DNA from 3 places in the Bradyrhizobium sp. CB1717 genome. Region 3 is predicted to be linked to each of the others. Evidence: predicted binding sites of a transcription regulator. Region 3 holds the regulator's gene; each other region holds the start of a gene.
The links. Region 3 encodes HrcA, which represses chaperone genes, less so after heat shock. Its sites were predicted from a motif close to GTTAGCACTCNCNNNNNGNGAGTGCTAAC; they were not measured.
Positions count from the first base shown of each region.

Region 1: the regulator HrcA is predicted to act here: its motif matches at 2,691-2,719, upstream of QA649_RS18710 (co-chaperone GroES).
Region 2: the regulator HrcA is predicted to act here: its motif matches at 1,953-1,981, upstream of QA649_RS07365 (co-chaperone GroES).

Region 1 covers NZ_CP121666.1:3,965,604-3,970,629, reverse strand. The annotation lists gene QA649_RS18720 (tetratricopeptide repeat protein) at 1-1,898, shown strand, start outside; gene QA649_RS18715 (usg protein) at 2,073-2,360, opposite strand; gene QA649_RS18710 (co-chaperone GroES) at 2,762-3,076, shown strand; gene groL (chaperonin GroEL) at 3,125-4,765, shown strand; gene lepB (signal peptidase I) at 4,978-5,026, opposite strand, start outside.
Region 2 covers NZ_CP121666.1:1,557,769-1,562,794, forward strand. The annotation lists gene groL (chaperonin GroEL) at 1-1,415, opposite strand, end outside; gene QA649_RS07365 (co-chaperone GroES) at 1,565-1,861, opposite strand; gene QA649_RS07370 (hypothetical protein) at 2,177-2,698, shown strand; gene QA649_RS07375 (protein phosphatase CheZ) at 2,856-3,641, opposite strand; gene QA649_RS07380 (L,D-transpeptidase) at 3,958-4,773, shown strand; gene QA649_RS07385 (DUF2076 domain-containing protein) at 5,016-5,026, opposite strand, start outside.
Region 3 covers NZ_CP121666.1:167,634-172,659, reverse strand. The annotation lists gene rdgB (RdgB/HAM1 family non-canonical purine NTP pyrophosphatase) at 1-366, opposite strand, end outside; gene rph (ribonuclease PH) at 378-1,091, opposite strand; gene hrcA (heat-inducible transcriptional repressor HrcA) at 1,261-2,349, shown strand; gene grpE (nucleotide exchange factor GrpE) at 2,446-3,063, shown strand; gene pncA (bifunctional nicotinamidase/pyrazinamidase) at 3,145-3,867, opposite strand; gene QA649_RS00770 (hypothetical protein) at 4,058-4,999, opposite strand.

The sequences.
Region 1 (5,026 bases), 3.8 Mb from region 3:
AAATCCTGCTGAGCCGGGCGGTTGCCGTAGATCCGAAATCTGCCGACGCTCACATGAGCCGAGGCATCGCGCTGAACAAGCTACGACGTCACGATGAGGCCCGCGAGAGCTATCGAAGGGCCCTCGCCTTGCGCCCCAACTACGCCTTAGCCCTGTCCAATCTCGGCAACGCGAGCGTGACCGTCGATCTTCAGCAAGCGCTCGAGTGCTACGACAAGGCGCTCGCAATCGACGCAAATCTTGCCGAAGCCCACAACGGCCGGGGTTGGGTGCTCTGCCGTCTGCGCAATTATGACGAGGCCATCGCAAGCCTGAACCGCGCGCTGTCGATCAAGCCCGACTATGCCTCGGCCCTGGCGAACCGCGCCATCGCATTGCAGGAGCTTCTGCGATTTGACGACGCCATGGCGGATTGCAATCAGGCGATCGCCCTGGCGCCCGACGAGATGAACGGGTGGCTCGGGCGCGCCAATGTCTGGCTGCAGACCCAGCAAATCGCCGAAGCATTGCACGATAGCGAGAAAGCCATCGCGCTCGATCCCGATGCCGCTCAAGCTCACCTGGTCCAGGGCGTTTGTCTCTCCACACTTGGGCGGGTCGACGAAGCTTTGGCCAGTTACGACAGAGCGCTCGAGATCGAGCCTAACTTCCCGGGCGCGATCTCCAACAAGATATTCACGCTCGATTTCGTGGCGGATGCCAGCGTTGAGCAGCATCAGCAAGCGCGGCAGCTCTGGTGGGAGCGGATCGGCACGACGTTCGCTTCAGAAGTGGCGGGACCGTACGACAACAGCCGCGATCCGGATCGCCCTCTGGTGCTCGGCTACGTCTCGTCGGACTTCAACGCGCATTCGGCCGCGTTCATATTCAAGCCGGTCCTGCAATACCACGACCGGGCACAGTTCGAGGTCGTGTGCTACTCTTGTTCGTCGAAAGTGGATCCGGCGACCGCCGAATTTCAAAAGATCGCCGATCGCTGGCGCGACGCCTCGCAATGGAGCGACGATCGCCTCGCCGATCAGATCCGCGCCGATGGCGTCGATATCCTGATCGACCTGTCCGGCCACACCAAAGGAAACCGCCTCAGCGTGTTTGCGCGCAAGCCGGCGCCGATCCAGGCCCATGGCTGGGGGCATGGCACCGGCACCGGGCTGCCGACGATCGATTATCTGTTCTCGGACCCGGTCGCGATTCCTGCCCCGGTCCGGCATCTGTTTGCGGAAACCGTCGTCGACCTGCCGTGCTTCGTGACACTGGAGCCGCTGCCAATGGAGCTTGCGAGGACGTCAACGCCGGCGATCTCGAACGGCTTCATCACATTCGGTGTCTTCAATCGCATCAGCAAGATTTCGGACCAGGCCGCGCAGGCCTGGTCAAGGATTCTCGAGCGGGTGCCGGGATCCCGGCTGCTGATCAAGGATGTTGCGCTGGACGATCAACTGGTCCGCGACAATCTGCTGGCACGGCTTGCAGCTTGCGGCGTTCCGGCCGAACGCGTCGAACTGCTCGGCACCACCTTGCGGGTCGATCATCTGGCAGCGTTCAATCGCGTCGATATCGCCCTCGACCCGTTCCCGCAGAATGGCGGTGTCAGCACGTTGGAAGCCTTGCAGATGGGCGTGCCCGTGGTGGCGAAGCTCGGGAACAGTCTGCCCAGCCGTGCCGCCGGCTCCATTCTCACCGCGCTCGGCCTGCCGGACTGGGTGACGGATAGCGAGGAGGCCTATGTCGACATCGCGGTGAGCCGTGCGGCTGAGATCGGCGATCTCGACAAGTTGCGCAGCGAACTGCCCGGACAAGTCCGGGCTGCGGCCGCCTGCAACCCGGTCGCCTACGCGCAAGCGGTGGACGAGGCCTATCGCGCGATGTGGAAGCGCTATTGCAGCAGCGGCGCCTGATCTCTGCCTCGGGCAACCACGGAGATAGCGCGTTCGCCCGACGCAGCTCCAGCCGAGATATCGTAGGATGGGCAAAGCGAAGCGTGCCCACCATGCCGGGTGCGATCGTGGAGAGATGGTGGGCACGGCGCGCAGGCGCGCGCCTTTGCCCACCCTACGAGACCGCGCCTTAAATCAATGCAGCCGGAACACGCCGTCGACGGCGCGCAACTCGGCGGGCTTGATCAGCTTGGAATGCGCGACGGTCACCGAGAACAGCGGACCGTCGAGCTTTTCCTGCCAGAAGGCCAGGAAGTCGGTCAGCGCCGGAAATTTCGGAAACATGTCGTAGTTCTGCCAGACATAGGTCTGGAGCAGCGAGGGATGATCCGGCATCCGGTAGAGAATTTGTGCCGTCGTCAGCCCGTAGCCCAGCATCTGTTTCCGGAAGTCTTCGGAAACGCCCCCAACCCGCAGTCCCATGCCAACCTCCTTTGCAGGAGCGCATTCAGGGGGCGGCTTTCCGGTACGCTGCTTACGAGCCACCCGGTGGAGATGCGCTCACATGAGAGAAATGTGACGCAAACTGACAACCCATCTCAAGCCCAAAAGTTTAACAAGCTGTTGAAATTCAATGCGTTAGCAGCAGATACGACCCCGTGCTAATACGGCCTCCCACGGAGCCTCGAAGAGGCCTCCAAGGCTGGTTAACGATGGAAAAGAGATTCTGGCAGTCCGCGCTTCCAGGTGCCGATTTTTCTGCTAGAAGCCCTTGCCCCCGCAAAATTCCTGTCCTATTTCAGCCTCGCCTGTGCTAGCACTCGCGGGCACAGACTGCTAACGCCAAAAAATTCCCATATCGTGCAACTACTTAGGAGGACTGCATGAAATTCCGTCCGCTTCACGACCGCGTCGTGGTCAAGCGCATCGACGCAGAAGAGAAGACCGCTGGCGGCATCATCATTCCCGACACTGCCAAGGAAAAGCCCTCCCAGGGTGAAGTCGTCGCCGTTGGCCCCGGTGGCCGCGACGAAGCCGGCAAGCTGATCCCGATCGACCTGAAGGTCGGCGACCGCGTGCTGTTCGGCAAGTGGTCCGGCACCGAGGTCAAGATCGACGGCGTCGATCTCTTGATCATGAAGGAAAGCGACATCATGGGCGTCCTCGACGTCCCCGCTTCCAAGAAGAAGGCGGCCTAACAGCCCCCTCTCTCCCTCCCATCAAACATTATCCAAGGAAAATTCCAGATGGCAGCCAAAGAAGTCAAATTCTCGGTTGAAGCGCGCGACAAGATGCTGCGCGGCGTCGACGTTCTCGCCAACGCGGTGAAGGTCACGCTCGGTCCGAAGGGCCGCAACGTCGTGCTCGACAAGTCGTTCGGCGCTCCCCGCATCACCAAGGACGGCGTCACCGTCGCCAAGGAGATCGAGCTCGACGACAAGTTCGAGAACATGGGCGCCCAGATGGTGCGCGAAGTCGCCTCCAAGTCCGCTGACGCGGCCGGCGACGGCACCACCACCGCCACCGTGCTCGCCCAGGCGATCGTGAAGGAAGGCGCCAAGTCGGTCGCCGCCGGCATGAACCCGATGGACCTCAAGCGCGGCATCGATCTTGCGGTCGAAGCCGTCGTTGCGGACCTGCAGAAGAACTCCAAGAAGGTCACCTCGAACGAGGAGATCGCCCAGGTCGGCACCATCTCGGCCAACGGCGACCAGGAGATCGGCAAGTTCCTCTCCGACGCCATGAAGAAGGTCGGCAACGAGGGTGTCATCACCGTCGAGGAAGCCAAGTCGCTCGAGACCGAACTCGACGTTGTCGAGGGCATGCAGTTCGACCGCGGCTACATCTCGCCCTACTTCGTCACCAACGCCGACAAGATGCGCGTTGAGATGGACGACGCCTACATCCTCATCAACGAGAAGAAGCTCTCCTCGCTGAACGAGCTGCTGCCGCTGCTCGAGGCCGTGGTGCAGACCGGCAAGCCGCTGGTCATCGTCGCCGAGGACGTCGAAGGCGAAGCCCTCGCGACCCTGGTCGTGAACCGCCTGCGCGGCGGCCTGAAGGTCGCGGCCGTCAAGGCTCCGGGCTTCGGCGATCGCCGCAAGGCCATGCTGCAGGACATCGCGATCCTGACCGGCGGCCAGGCGATCTCGGAAGATCTCGGCATCAAGCTCGAGAACGTCACGCTCAACATGCTCGGTCGCGCCAAGAAGGTGATGATCGACAAGGAGAACACCACGATCGTCAACGGCGCCGGCAAGAAGGCCGACATCGAGGCGCGCGTGGCCCAGATCAAGGCGCAGATCGAGGAGACCACCTCGGACTACGACCGTGAGAAGCTTCAGGAGCGTCTCGCCAAGCTCGCAGGCGGCGTCGCGGTGATCCGCGTCGGCGGCGCGACCGAGGTCGAGGTGAAGGAGCGCAAGGATCGCGTTGATGACGCGATGCATGCGACCCGCGCGGCTGTCGAGGAAGGCATCGTCCCGGGCGGCGGCGTCGCCCTGCTCCGTGCTTCCGAGCAGCTCAAGGGCCTGCGCACCAAGAACGACGACCAGAAGACCGGCGTCGAGATCGTGCGCAAGGCGCTGTCGGCTCCCGCTCGCCAGATCGCGATCAACGCCGGTGAAGACGGTTCGGTGATCGTCGGCAAGATCCTGGAGAACAAGGCCTACAATTACGGCTTCGACTCCCAGACCGGCGAATATGCCGACCTCGTCAAGAAGGGCATCATCGACCCGACCAAGGTGGTCCGTACCGCGATCCAGAACGCTGCCTCGGTTGCCGCGCTCCTGATCACCACGGAAGCCATGGTCGCCGAGCTGCCCAAGAAGGGCGGCGCCGGTCCCGCGATGCCTCCGGGCGGCGGCATGGGCGGCATGGACTTCTGATCCAGCCTTTCAGGCAATCTACGAAATGCGAAACCCCGGCAGCGATGCCGGGGTTTTTGTCTGGGGGAATGCAGAAGCAGTGGCCTCGTAGCCCGGATGGAGCGCAGCGCAATCCGGGACAGTGCGTCCATCGCAGGCAGTCTTCCCGGATTTCGCTGCGCTCCATCCGGGCTACGAAGGTGCCCGAGAGGTGCCCCGGAATGACGCCCCCCTCACTCCACCTTCCCAAGCCGCTCCATGTGCGGATCGCCGTTTTCGTCG
Region 2 (5,026 bases), 1.4 Mb from region 3:
TTCTCCAGGATCTTGCCGACCACGATCGAGCCTTCCACGCCGGCGTTCTCGGAGATCTGGCGGATCGGGGCTTCCAGCGCCTTCAGCACGATGTTGATGCCGGCCTGGACGTCGGCATTGGCGTTGGACAGACGGCCCACCGCCTTCTTGGCGCGCAGCAGCGCGACGCCGCCGCCGGGGACGATGCCTTCTTGCACCGCGGCGCGGGTGGCGTTGAGCGCGTCCTCGACGCGGTCCTTCTTCTCCTTGACCTCGATCTCGGTGGCGCCGCCGACGCGGATCACCGCGACGCCGCCGGCGAGCTTGGCAAGGCGCTCCTGCAGCTTCTCGCGGTCGTAGTCCGAGGTGGTCTCCTCGATCTGGGCCTTGATCTGGCCGACGCGGGCCTCGATGTCGGGCTTCTTGCCGGCGCCGTTCACGATCGTGGTGTTCTCCTTGTCGATCACCACCTTCTTGGCGCGGCCGAGCATCTTCACCGTGACGTTCTCGAGCTTGATGCCGAGATCCTCGGAGATCAGCTGGCCGCCGGTGAGGATCGCGATGTCCTCGAGCATGGCCTTGCGGCGGTCACCGAAGCCCGGCGCCTTCACGGCGGCAACCTTGAGGCCGCCGCGCAGGCGGTTGACGACCAGGGTGGCCAGCGCCTCGCCCTCGACGTCCTCGGCGATGATGACGAGCGGCTTGCCCGACTGCACCACGGCTTCGAGCACCGGCAGCATGGCCTGCAGGCCCGAGAGCTTCTTCTCGTGCAGGAGGATGTAGGCGTCCTCGAGCTCGGCGGTCATCTTCTCGGCGTTGGTGACGAAGTAGGGGCTGAGATAGCCGCGATCGAACTTCATGCCTTCGACGATGTCGACTTCGGTATCGAGCGACTTGTTCTCCTCGACGGTGATGACACCCTCGTTGCCGACCTTCTGCATCGCCTGCGCGATCATCTTGCCGATGGCGGCATCGCCGTTGGCCGAGATGGTGCCGACCTGGGCGACCTCAGAGGAGGCGGCGACCGGCTTGGCGCGCTTCTCGATGTCCTTGATGACGGCCGCAACCGCCGAGTCAATGCCGCGCTTGAGGTCCATCGGATTCATGCCGGCGGCAACCGCCTTGGCGCCTTCGCGCACGATGGCCTGGGCCAGCACGGTCGCGGTGGTGGTGCCGTCGCCGGCGAGGTCGTTGGTCTTGGAGGCGACCTCACGCACCATCTGGGCGCCCATGTTCTCGAACTTGTCCTCGAGCTCGATCTCCTTGGCGACGGTGACGCCGTCCTTGGTGATGCGGGGGGCGCCGAAGCTCTTCTCGATGACGACGTTGCGGCCCTTCGGGCCGAGCGTCACCTTGACGGCGTTGGCGAGAATGTCGACGCCGCGCAGCATGCGATCGCGCGCCTCTCCGGAAAACTTGACGTCTTTGGCAGCCATTTCTGCAATCCCTCGTGTTTCGTGATGTGTCTTGTTTGGTGCTGTGCGACGGAATGATCGATGCCCGGGTCATCTAGCGCGAAGACGCGCTTTGCGCTTTTGCCCGGGCATGACAGCCGCGCATTCAGCGGCCGTTCAGGCGGATGGCCTTAGGCCAGAACGCCCATGATGTCCGACTCCTTCATGATCAGGAGCTCTTCGTTGTCGATCTTGACCTCGGTGCCCGACCACTTGCCGAACAGCACGCGGTCGCCGACCTTGAGGTCGATCGGGATCAGCTTGCCGGTCTCGTCGCGGCCGCCGGGGCCGATGGCGACAACCTCGCCCTGGGACGGCTTTTCCTTGGCGGTGTCCGGAATGATAATGCCGCCCTTGGACTTTTCCTCGGCGTCGATACGTTTGACCACGACACGGTCATGCAGCGGACGAAATTTGGATTTAGCCATGACGTTTCCCTTTGGAGGCTCGCTTCGGAAGTAGTGGAAGTGGGTGGGGCGGCGCTTCCGTTCCCCCTCGTCCCGAGGATCGAACGGCGCGCTTAGCAATCGGGCTTTCCGAGTGCTAATAGTGCGCCCGGGAATATGGCTTGGCCGCGATCCTGTCAAGCAAAGGTGGTTAAGCGATTGGTGAGGCGGATATAGGATGGTGGCATTGGAAATTTGTTCGGGGCGCCGGCGTGTCAAAGGACGTCATTGCTCCGGCAGCGGTTTTGCGCTTGGCTGCGGGAGGGGTGCGGCCATGGTCTTGTTCGGGGGAATGCCATGATCAGTTCAGCTCACGCGCGCACGGTCGCCAACCTGGCGGCTGCCTCTTGCCTGGCGCTGCTGCTCGGCGCCTGCGGCGGCGGCATGAGCCTGCCGTCCTTCTCGTCGTCGTCGCCGCCGCCCGAGGCGGAGCCCGGCACCGGTCCGGAAATGCCGGCGACCATCCGCGCCGACGAGATCGTCGGCCGCTGGGGCCTCGCCTCGTTCCAGAACCCGGCCGACCGCGCCCGCACCGAGGCCGCGGCTCGGTCCCAGTGCAAGAATCCTTACGTGATCACCGCCGGCTCCTCCGGTGGCGTGATCATGCATCTGGCCGACCAGGCGACGCCGCAGGAGCTGCGCCTGAAGGGCTCGCCCAGCGGCAAGAACTATATTGGCCCGGCCGGTCCCACCCCCGGCGATCAGGACCGTGAGATCGTTTCCTTCGATGGTCGCGTCCTGATCACCCGCTTCATCGACAAGGACGCCGCCACCCGCTACGGCAACATGGTCTACGTCCGCTGCGCGCCAAGGGCGTGATTTTTCCCCGTCATTCCGGGGCGGTCCGCAGGACCGAACCCGGAATCTCGAGATTCCGGGTTCACGCTTCCCGTGCCCCGGAATGACGGTGTGAGACAGATCCAAAAACAAAAACGCCGGCTTGCGCCGGCGTTTTGCTTTTTCCTGTCTCGCGCGCTCAGTCGAACAGCGCGTCGATGTCGTCCTGGGAGGCGTGGCCGACGTCGCCGGCGAGCTTGGGGCCGTTGAGGAGCTTCTCGTCCTCGCTGCGCTGGTCGACGGGCGCCGGCACATGGGCCTTGATCGCGTCGACGCCGCCCCAGATCTCCATCATCGCATTGATGTGCTGCTCGATGAACTTCATCGTGGTCATGACCTTGCTGATGCGCTGGCCGGTCAGGTCCTGGAAGTTGCAGGCTTCGAAAATCGAGATGACGCGCTCCTGGATGTCGTCGGCGAGCCGCTTCTGCTGATCGGCCGAGTCCACCTTGGACATCGCGCTGGCGGCCTGGTCGATCGACTCGGCCGCTTCGAGGATCTGCTGGGTCGCCTGCTCGGTGCCGCCGACCACCGCGCCGAGCTCGCCATTGACCTTGGCCATCTCGCCGCCGTCGAAGCTCTTGCCATGCAGGGTCGCGATCTCGCGCTTGGTGCGGTCGATGGCGTCGTGAATGAGGTCGAGCTCGACCTTCAGCTTCTCGCACTGCTCGATCTGCGCCCGGTAGGTCTCGAGCATGGTGCGCGCCTCGGACAGCTCATGCGCCGTCGACGCGTCGATCGCCGCCATCGCGGCGCTGCCGGTCAGCGGGGCAGCCGTGATGCCCTTCGCCATCTGGGCGCGGATCGCGCGCAGCTCGGCCATGATCTCGCTGTGCATCGGCCCTGCCTCTTCAGTTACATCTAGAATGGGCATCTCGCCACCGGCGATATCCTCGACACGAAAACGCTTGCGGTGAACAGCCATCAGGACACTCCCCCCACCTCACTCACGCGTCTTTGTAGGCAGAAGCGATTTAACACGAAGTTCACAGCCGGAACTGTCATTGCGGCCGCGCGCGACGGCGCGCAAAGAAGCGATTAACCATGCTCGCGCGGCGTTCATCGAAAATAAACGCTGATCGCCAAATTGCAGGTCCGCTCGCGACGTGGTGAATCGAAACGCCCGATACGTTTACCAAACAAAACGGCTTTTGCTTTTTATTGACCACGTCGCGGGCGCGGATCAGCCACCAGACCTGCACGACGCATGTGATCTAGACGAAACAGTACAGAGTACGTCGATGTTCAAGAAAATGTCTGTCGCGCTGCTCGGCAGCGCTTGCTCCTTCATTGCCGGCACCAGCGGTGCCAGCGCCTTCGACAACACAGTGCCGAACGATCCGCCCGCGGTGCTCTATCAGCCGCGCGTGCCGCCGGCGCCGGTGCGCGTCGCCTCCAATGCAAACATGGGCGGCGGCTTCATCGAGTTCCTGTTCGGCGATGGTCCGGGCCGCGGTCCGGCCTATGCGCCCGAGCGGCCGGTGTATCAGCAGCAGCCGGGCTATTACGACCAGCGCCGCCTGCCGCCGATGGGCGAGCCGCAGATGCAGGGTGGATATCAGCAAGGTGCAGGTCTGCAGCAGGAGGCGATCGACCCGCGGCAGCGCCCGTTCGATCCGAAGTTCGAGAAACAGCTTGTTGACTATAGCGGCAATGAAAGCGCCGGCACGATCGTGGTCGATACGCCGAACAAGTTTCTCTATCTCGTCGAGGGCAACGGCCGCGCGATGCGCTACGGCATTGGCGTCGGGCGTCCCGGCTTCACCTGGTCCGGCGTGAAGTCGATCACGGCCAAGCGCGAATGGCCGGACTGGACCCCGCCGGCGGAAATGATCGCGCGCCGGCCCGATCTGCCCAGGCACATGGAAGGTGGCCCGGAAAATCCGCTCGGCGCCCGCGCGATGTATCTCGGCTCCACACTCTACCGCATCCACGGCTCCAACGAGCCCTGGACCATCGGCACCAACGTCTCCTCCGGCTGCATCCGCATGCGCAACGAAGACGTCATCGACCTCTACGGCCGCGTCAATGTCGGCACCAAGGTCGTGGTGATGTAGCCAAGCGCTCGCTGCTGACCCTCTCCCCCTTACTTACGGGAGAGGTGGCTTCGCGAAGCGAAGCCGGGTGAGGGGTCTCTATCCTCACGAACGGTCTTGCGAGTGGAGAGAACCCCTCATCCGGCGCTTCGCGCCACCTTCTCCCGCAAGGGGAGAAGGGAAGAGGTTCTGAGCAAGAGTTGGAAAATGAAAACGGCCGCCTTCCGGGCGGCCGTTTTTGGTTGCGAAGCTATCGAGCAGCCTCACGCGTAAT
Region 3 (5,026 bases):
GCGCTTTGCAGGCGTGGTCGCGCCGCGTTCCTGCAACAGCCGCTCGATCTGGGCCATCGCCGCGTTGAAATCCTTGGTCGGACCGGCCCAGCGCGCGCTGTAGATGCCGGGTGCGCCGTCGAGCGCGTCGACGACGATGCCGGAATCGTCGGCGAAGGACGGAAGCCTGGTCGCGCGCGCGGCGGCGATCGCCTTGATCGCGGCGTTGCTGCGGAAGTCGTTGCCGGTCTCATCCGGCTCGTCCAGGCCGAGCTCACCGGCCGACACCGCCTCGATCCCGTACGGCGCAAGCAGCTCCTTCATCTCGGCGAGCTTGCCGGGATTGTGGGTGGCGATGACGAGCTTTCCGGTGATTCGACGGTGCATGGGCCTATTGACTACGCGACAGCTAGTTTCTGCAAGTCCACGAGACGCGCGACGCCCTTGCGCGCCAGCGCCATCAGCGCCAGGAACTCGGCTTCCGTGAACGGCTCGCGTTCCGCGGTGCCCTGCACCTCGATGATGCGGCCATCGCCGGTCATGACGAAATTGGCGTCGGTCTGGGCTTCCGAATCCTCGGCATAGTCGAGATCGAGCACCGGCGTGCCATTGTAGATGCCGCAGGAGATCGCGGCGACGTTGTCGCGCAGCACGTTGGCCTTGATCATGTTGCGCGCCTTCATCCAGTTGATGCAATCGGCGAGCGCGACCCAGGCGCCGGTGATAGAGGCCGTGCGGGTGCCGCCGTCGGCCTGGAGCACGTCGCAATCGACCGTGATCTGGCGCTCGCCGAGCGCTTCGAGGTCGACGATGGTGCGAAGCGAGCGGCCGATCAGGCGCTGGATCTCGACGGTGCGGCCGCTCTGCTTGCCGGCGGAGGCCTCGCGGCGGGTGCGTTCGGAGGTCGCGCGTGGCAGCATGCCGTATTCGGCGGTGACCCAGCCGCGGCCCTGGCCCTTCAGCCATGGCGGCAGGCGGTCCTCCAGTGTGGCGGTGACCAGCACATGGGTGTCGCCGAATTTCACCAGGCAGGAGCCTTCCGCATATTTGACCACGCCGCGCTCCAGCGTCACGGGGCGCAATTCGTCGGGCGCACGGCGGCTTGGCCGCATGGGAAATCCTCCAAAATTCTCGGAAAAGGGGCTGTTCGCGGTGCTTGTAGGTGGGGTGAGGGTATGCGGCAAGGCTTTTTCACCCCCGGTTTTCCACCCCGCAAACGCCACGCTTGTCAGAACCGTGCCGGATGGACAAATTATGAGCATCTGAGAGGAGTTACCGTCTGTGGCCCATCACGATCCGATCCATCTGATCGCGCCGCGCGCAGGCCTCGCCCAGCTCAACGAGCGCTCCCGCGACATCTTTCGTCAAATTGTCGAAAGCTATCTCGCGACCGGCGAGCCGGTCGGCTCGCGCAACATTTCCCGCCTGATCGCCATGCCGCTGTCGCCGGCCTCGGTGCGCAACGTCATGGCGGACCTGGAACAGCTCGGCCTGATCTATGCCCCGCACACCTCGGCGGGCCGGCTGCCGACGGAACTCGGGCTGCGGTTCTTCGTCGACGCCCTGATGCAGGTCGGCGATCTCACCGAAGCCGAACGGCAGTCGATCCAGAGCCAGCTTGCCACGGTCGGCCAGGCCCAGTCGGTCGAGGCGGCGCTGGACCAGGCGCTGACGCGGCTGTCGGGCCTGACCCGCGCGGCCGCGGTGGTGTTGACGCCGAAATCCAATGCGCGGCTCAAGCACATCGAATTCGTCCGCCTGGAACCCGAAAAAGCGCTGGTGATCCTGGTCGGCGAGGACGGCCAGGTCGAAAACCGCGTGCTGACGCTGCCGCCCGGAGTTCCATCGTCCGCGATCACCGAAGCCGGCAATTTCCTCAATGCGCGGATTCGCGGCCGGACCCTCGCCGAGGCGCGGCTCGAGCTCGAAACCGCGCTCGGGCAAGCCCGCGCCGAGCTCGATCAGCTGACGCAAAAGGTGATCTCGGCCGGCATCGCCAGCTGGTCGGGCGGCGAGAACGAGGACCGCCAGCTCATTGTCCGCGGCCACGCCAATCTGCTGGAAGATCTGCACGCGCTGGAGGATCTGGAGCGGGTGCGCCTGTTGTTCGACGACCTCGAGACCAAGCGCGGCGTGATCGACCTGCTCGGCCGCGCCGAGACCGCCGAGGGGGTGCGCATCTTCATCGGCTCGGAGAACAAGCTGTTTTCCCTGTCCGGCTCCTCCACCATCATCTCGCCCTATCGGGATGCCGCCGGCCACATCGTCGGTGTTTTGGGCGTGATCGGGCCGACGCGGCTGAATTACGCCCGCGTGATCCCGACCGTGGACTATGCCGCCCGCATCGTCAGCCGCCTTCTGGGGGGCTGACCGGCATTTGCGCCGATCACGGGCGCTTGATTTTCGTGCGCTTAGGCACGATATCCGGGCCAACAATCCCTGGAAACGAGTTCGAGATTAAAGCCGATGACCGAGCAAGACCGGCAACCCGAAGACACGACTGCAGCGACCGGCGAGCCCGTGGTGTCAAAACCCTACATCATGCCCGACGATCCCGAGCCCGGCTCGGTCGAAATGTTGCAGAAGGAAGCCGCCGAGGCGCGCGACCGCATGCTGCGGACGCTGGCCGAGATGGAGAATTTGCGCAAGCGCACCACCAAGGAGGTCGCTGACGCCCGCCTCTACGGCATCACCGGCTTTGCCCGCGACGTGCTCGACATCGCCGACAATCTCCAGCGCGCGCTTGATGCGGTTCCGGCCGAGGCCCGTGCCACCGCCGATCCCGGCCTGATCTCGCTGATCGAGGGCGTCGAGCTCACCGAGCGCTCGCTGCTCAACGCGCTGGAAAAGCACGGCGTGAAGAAGCTCGATCCGCAGGGCCAGAAGTTCGACCCGAACTTCCACCAGGCGATGTACGAGGTGCCTGATCCGTCGGTGCCGTCGGGCACCGTGGTGCAGATCATGCAGGCCGGCTACACCATCGGCGACCGCGTGCTGCGTCCGGCCTTGGTCGGTGTCGCCAAGGGCGGCGCGAAGGCCGCGCCTGCGGCGAACAACAACGAGTCGAGCGGCGCGACGAACTGAGTCTCGGGCCCTCATGGTGAGGAGCCGCGCGCGAAGAAGCGCGCTCCTCTGGATAAGGGTCTTGCAGTGTTGCGCGCTGCCTTACGCGCTCACCGCGATATCCGCGGACTGAATCCGCTTCACGCCGGCCTTGGCCATGTCGGCCCAGGCCTTTGCCAGCGAGCCCTGGGTGTCGATGCCGCGGCAGGCGTCCTCCACGACGTAGACCTCGAAGCCCGCCTTGCGCGCGTCCAGCGCGGTCCAGGCGACGCAGAAGTCCGTCGCAAGGCCGGCGACGAAGACGCGCTTGATCTTGCGGCCCTTCAGGTAGCCGGCGAGCCCGGTCGAGGTCTTGCCGTCGGCTTCGAGGAACGCCGAGTAGCTGTCGACGTCCTTGTGAAAACCCTTGCGGATGATGAGCTCGGCGTGCGGGATCGACAGGTCCTTCGACAGCGAAGCGCCATCGGTGCCCTGCACGCAATGGTCCGGCCACAGCACCTGCTTGCCGTAAGGAAGATCGATGGTCTCGAACGGCTTCTTGCCGGAATGGACCGACGCAAACGACACGTGGCCGGGCGTGTGCCAGTCCTGCGTCATCACCACGTTCGAAAACGCTTTCGCCATTTTGTTGATGACCGGCACCACCTGTTCGCCTTCCTTCACGGCGAGACTGCCGCCGGGCAGGAAGCAGTTCTGCACGTCGATCACCAGCAGCGCGGACGCATCGTCCGGCTTGATCGATGCCGCTGCGAACAGCGCCGTTGGCGCGAGGGTCGCCAGCGCCGTCGTTCCAAGCGCCGCGAGGATTTGTCGTCGATCAAGCATCGTTCGCCTCCCTCCAGGATGATCCAACGGGGGAAGCCTAGTTCCGTTCGTATACGAACAGAAGCCCGAAAATGCAGCCGGTATTGGTGAGGGGTTGGGCTGCTAGCCCCAAACTCACTGTCGTCCCGGCCTAGCGCGCAATTGCGCGCGGGGGCCGGGACGACACCGAGTGTGTTGGAGCGCCTCGGGCCTACCCCTTCGGCTGAATCCCGTCGCGCACGGCACGGAAGCGGGTGAAGGCGGCTTGCCACTGGTCGCGCGGGGCGCTGGCGATGATGCGCAGCGAGGCGCCGCCGCTGGAGAAGCGGATCCACTGCACCACGGTCACCGGCGTCTTGTCCTTGCCGCTGACGCCGTCGATCCGGGTCTCAAAGCCCTGCTGGCCGTTGATGCGGATCGGCTCGGACATGGTGACGCGGGATTCGCGCACGCCGGGGATCTGCAGCGCGGCCTCCTGGGCGAAGCGGGCGCGATCGTCGGCCTGCTGCGGGGTGGCGCCGATCAGGCCGAGGATCATGAACGGCTTCGACTCATAGCCTGCACTCTCGTTGCCGTCGGCCAGGATGATGCTCGAGCCCGGCGCCAGCGTGCGGATGTCCTTGAAGTCGGCGAGATCGGTGATCTTGAACGGCATCAACGCGATCTGCTCTTCGGCCGAGACCTGCTTGCGGGTCGTGGCGCTCGCAAACATCTGCCGCACCGCCTCGTCGGTGTAGATCTTGGTCGCATTCTCCGGGATCTGCACGGCGACATAGCCGGAGAAGCCGGCGCCCGGCACGATCATCGAGTAGCGCTTCACCGGGGTCTCGCCGGCCTTGCCGCTCTCGGTGGTGAAATAGGCAAGGCCCGCTGGCGTCTCGATCTTGTCCTGCTTGACGCCGCCAGGGCCGGCCGGATTGGAATTGAAGGCGCTCACGACCTCGCCATAGGCTGCCGGCGGCAGCTCGGTGATCAGCACCTTGACGCTGCCGTCCTCGCTCTCGAAGCCCGGGAAGGTTTTTGCCGTGCTGAGGCCGACCAGCGGCACCATGCCGAGGCGCAGGCCGGGCGGGAAGACGGCGTCGGCAGCCAGGGCCGGAAGCGCGGAGGCGATGAGAAAGGCGAGCGCGGCGAGGGGGCGGATCAGCTTCATGGGCACTCTGATTGGTTCACATTGAGG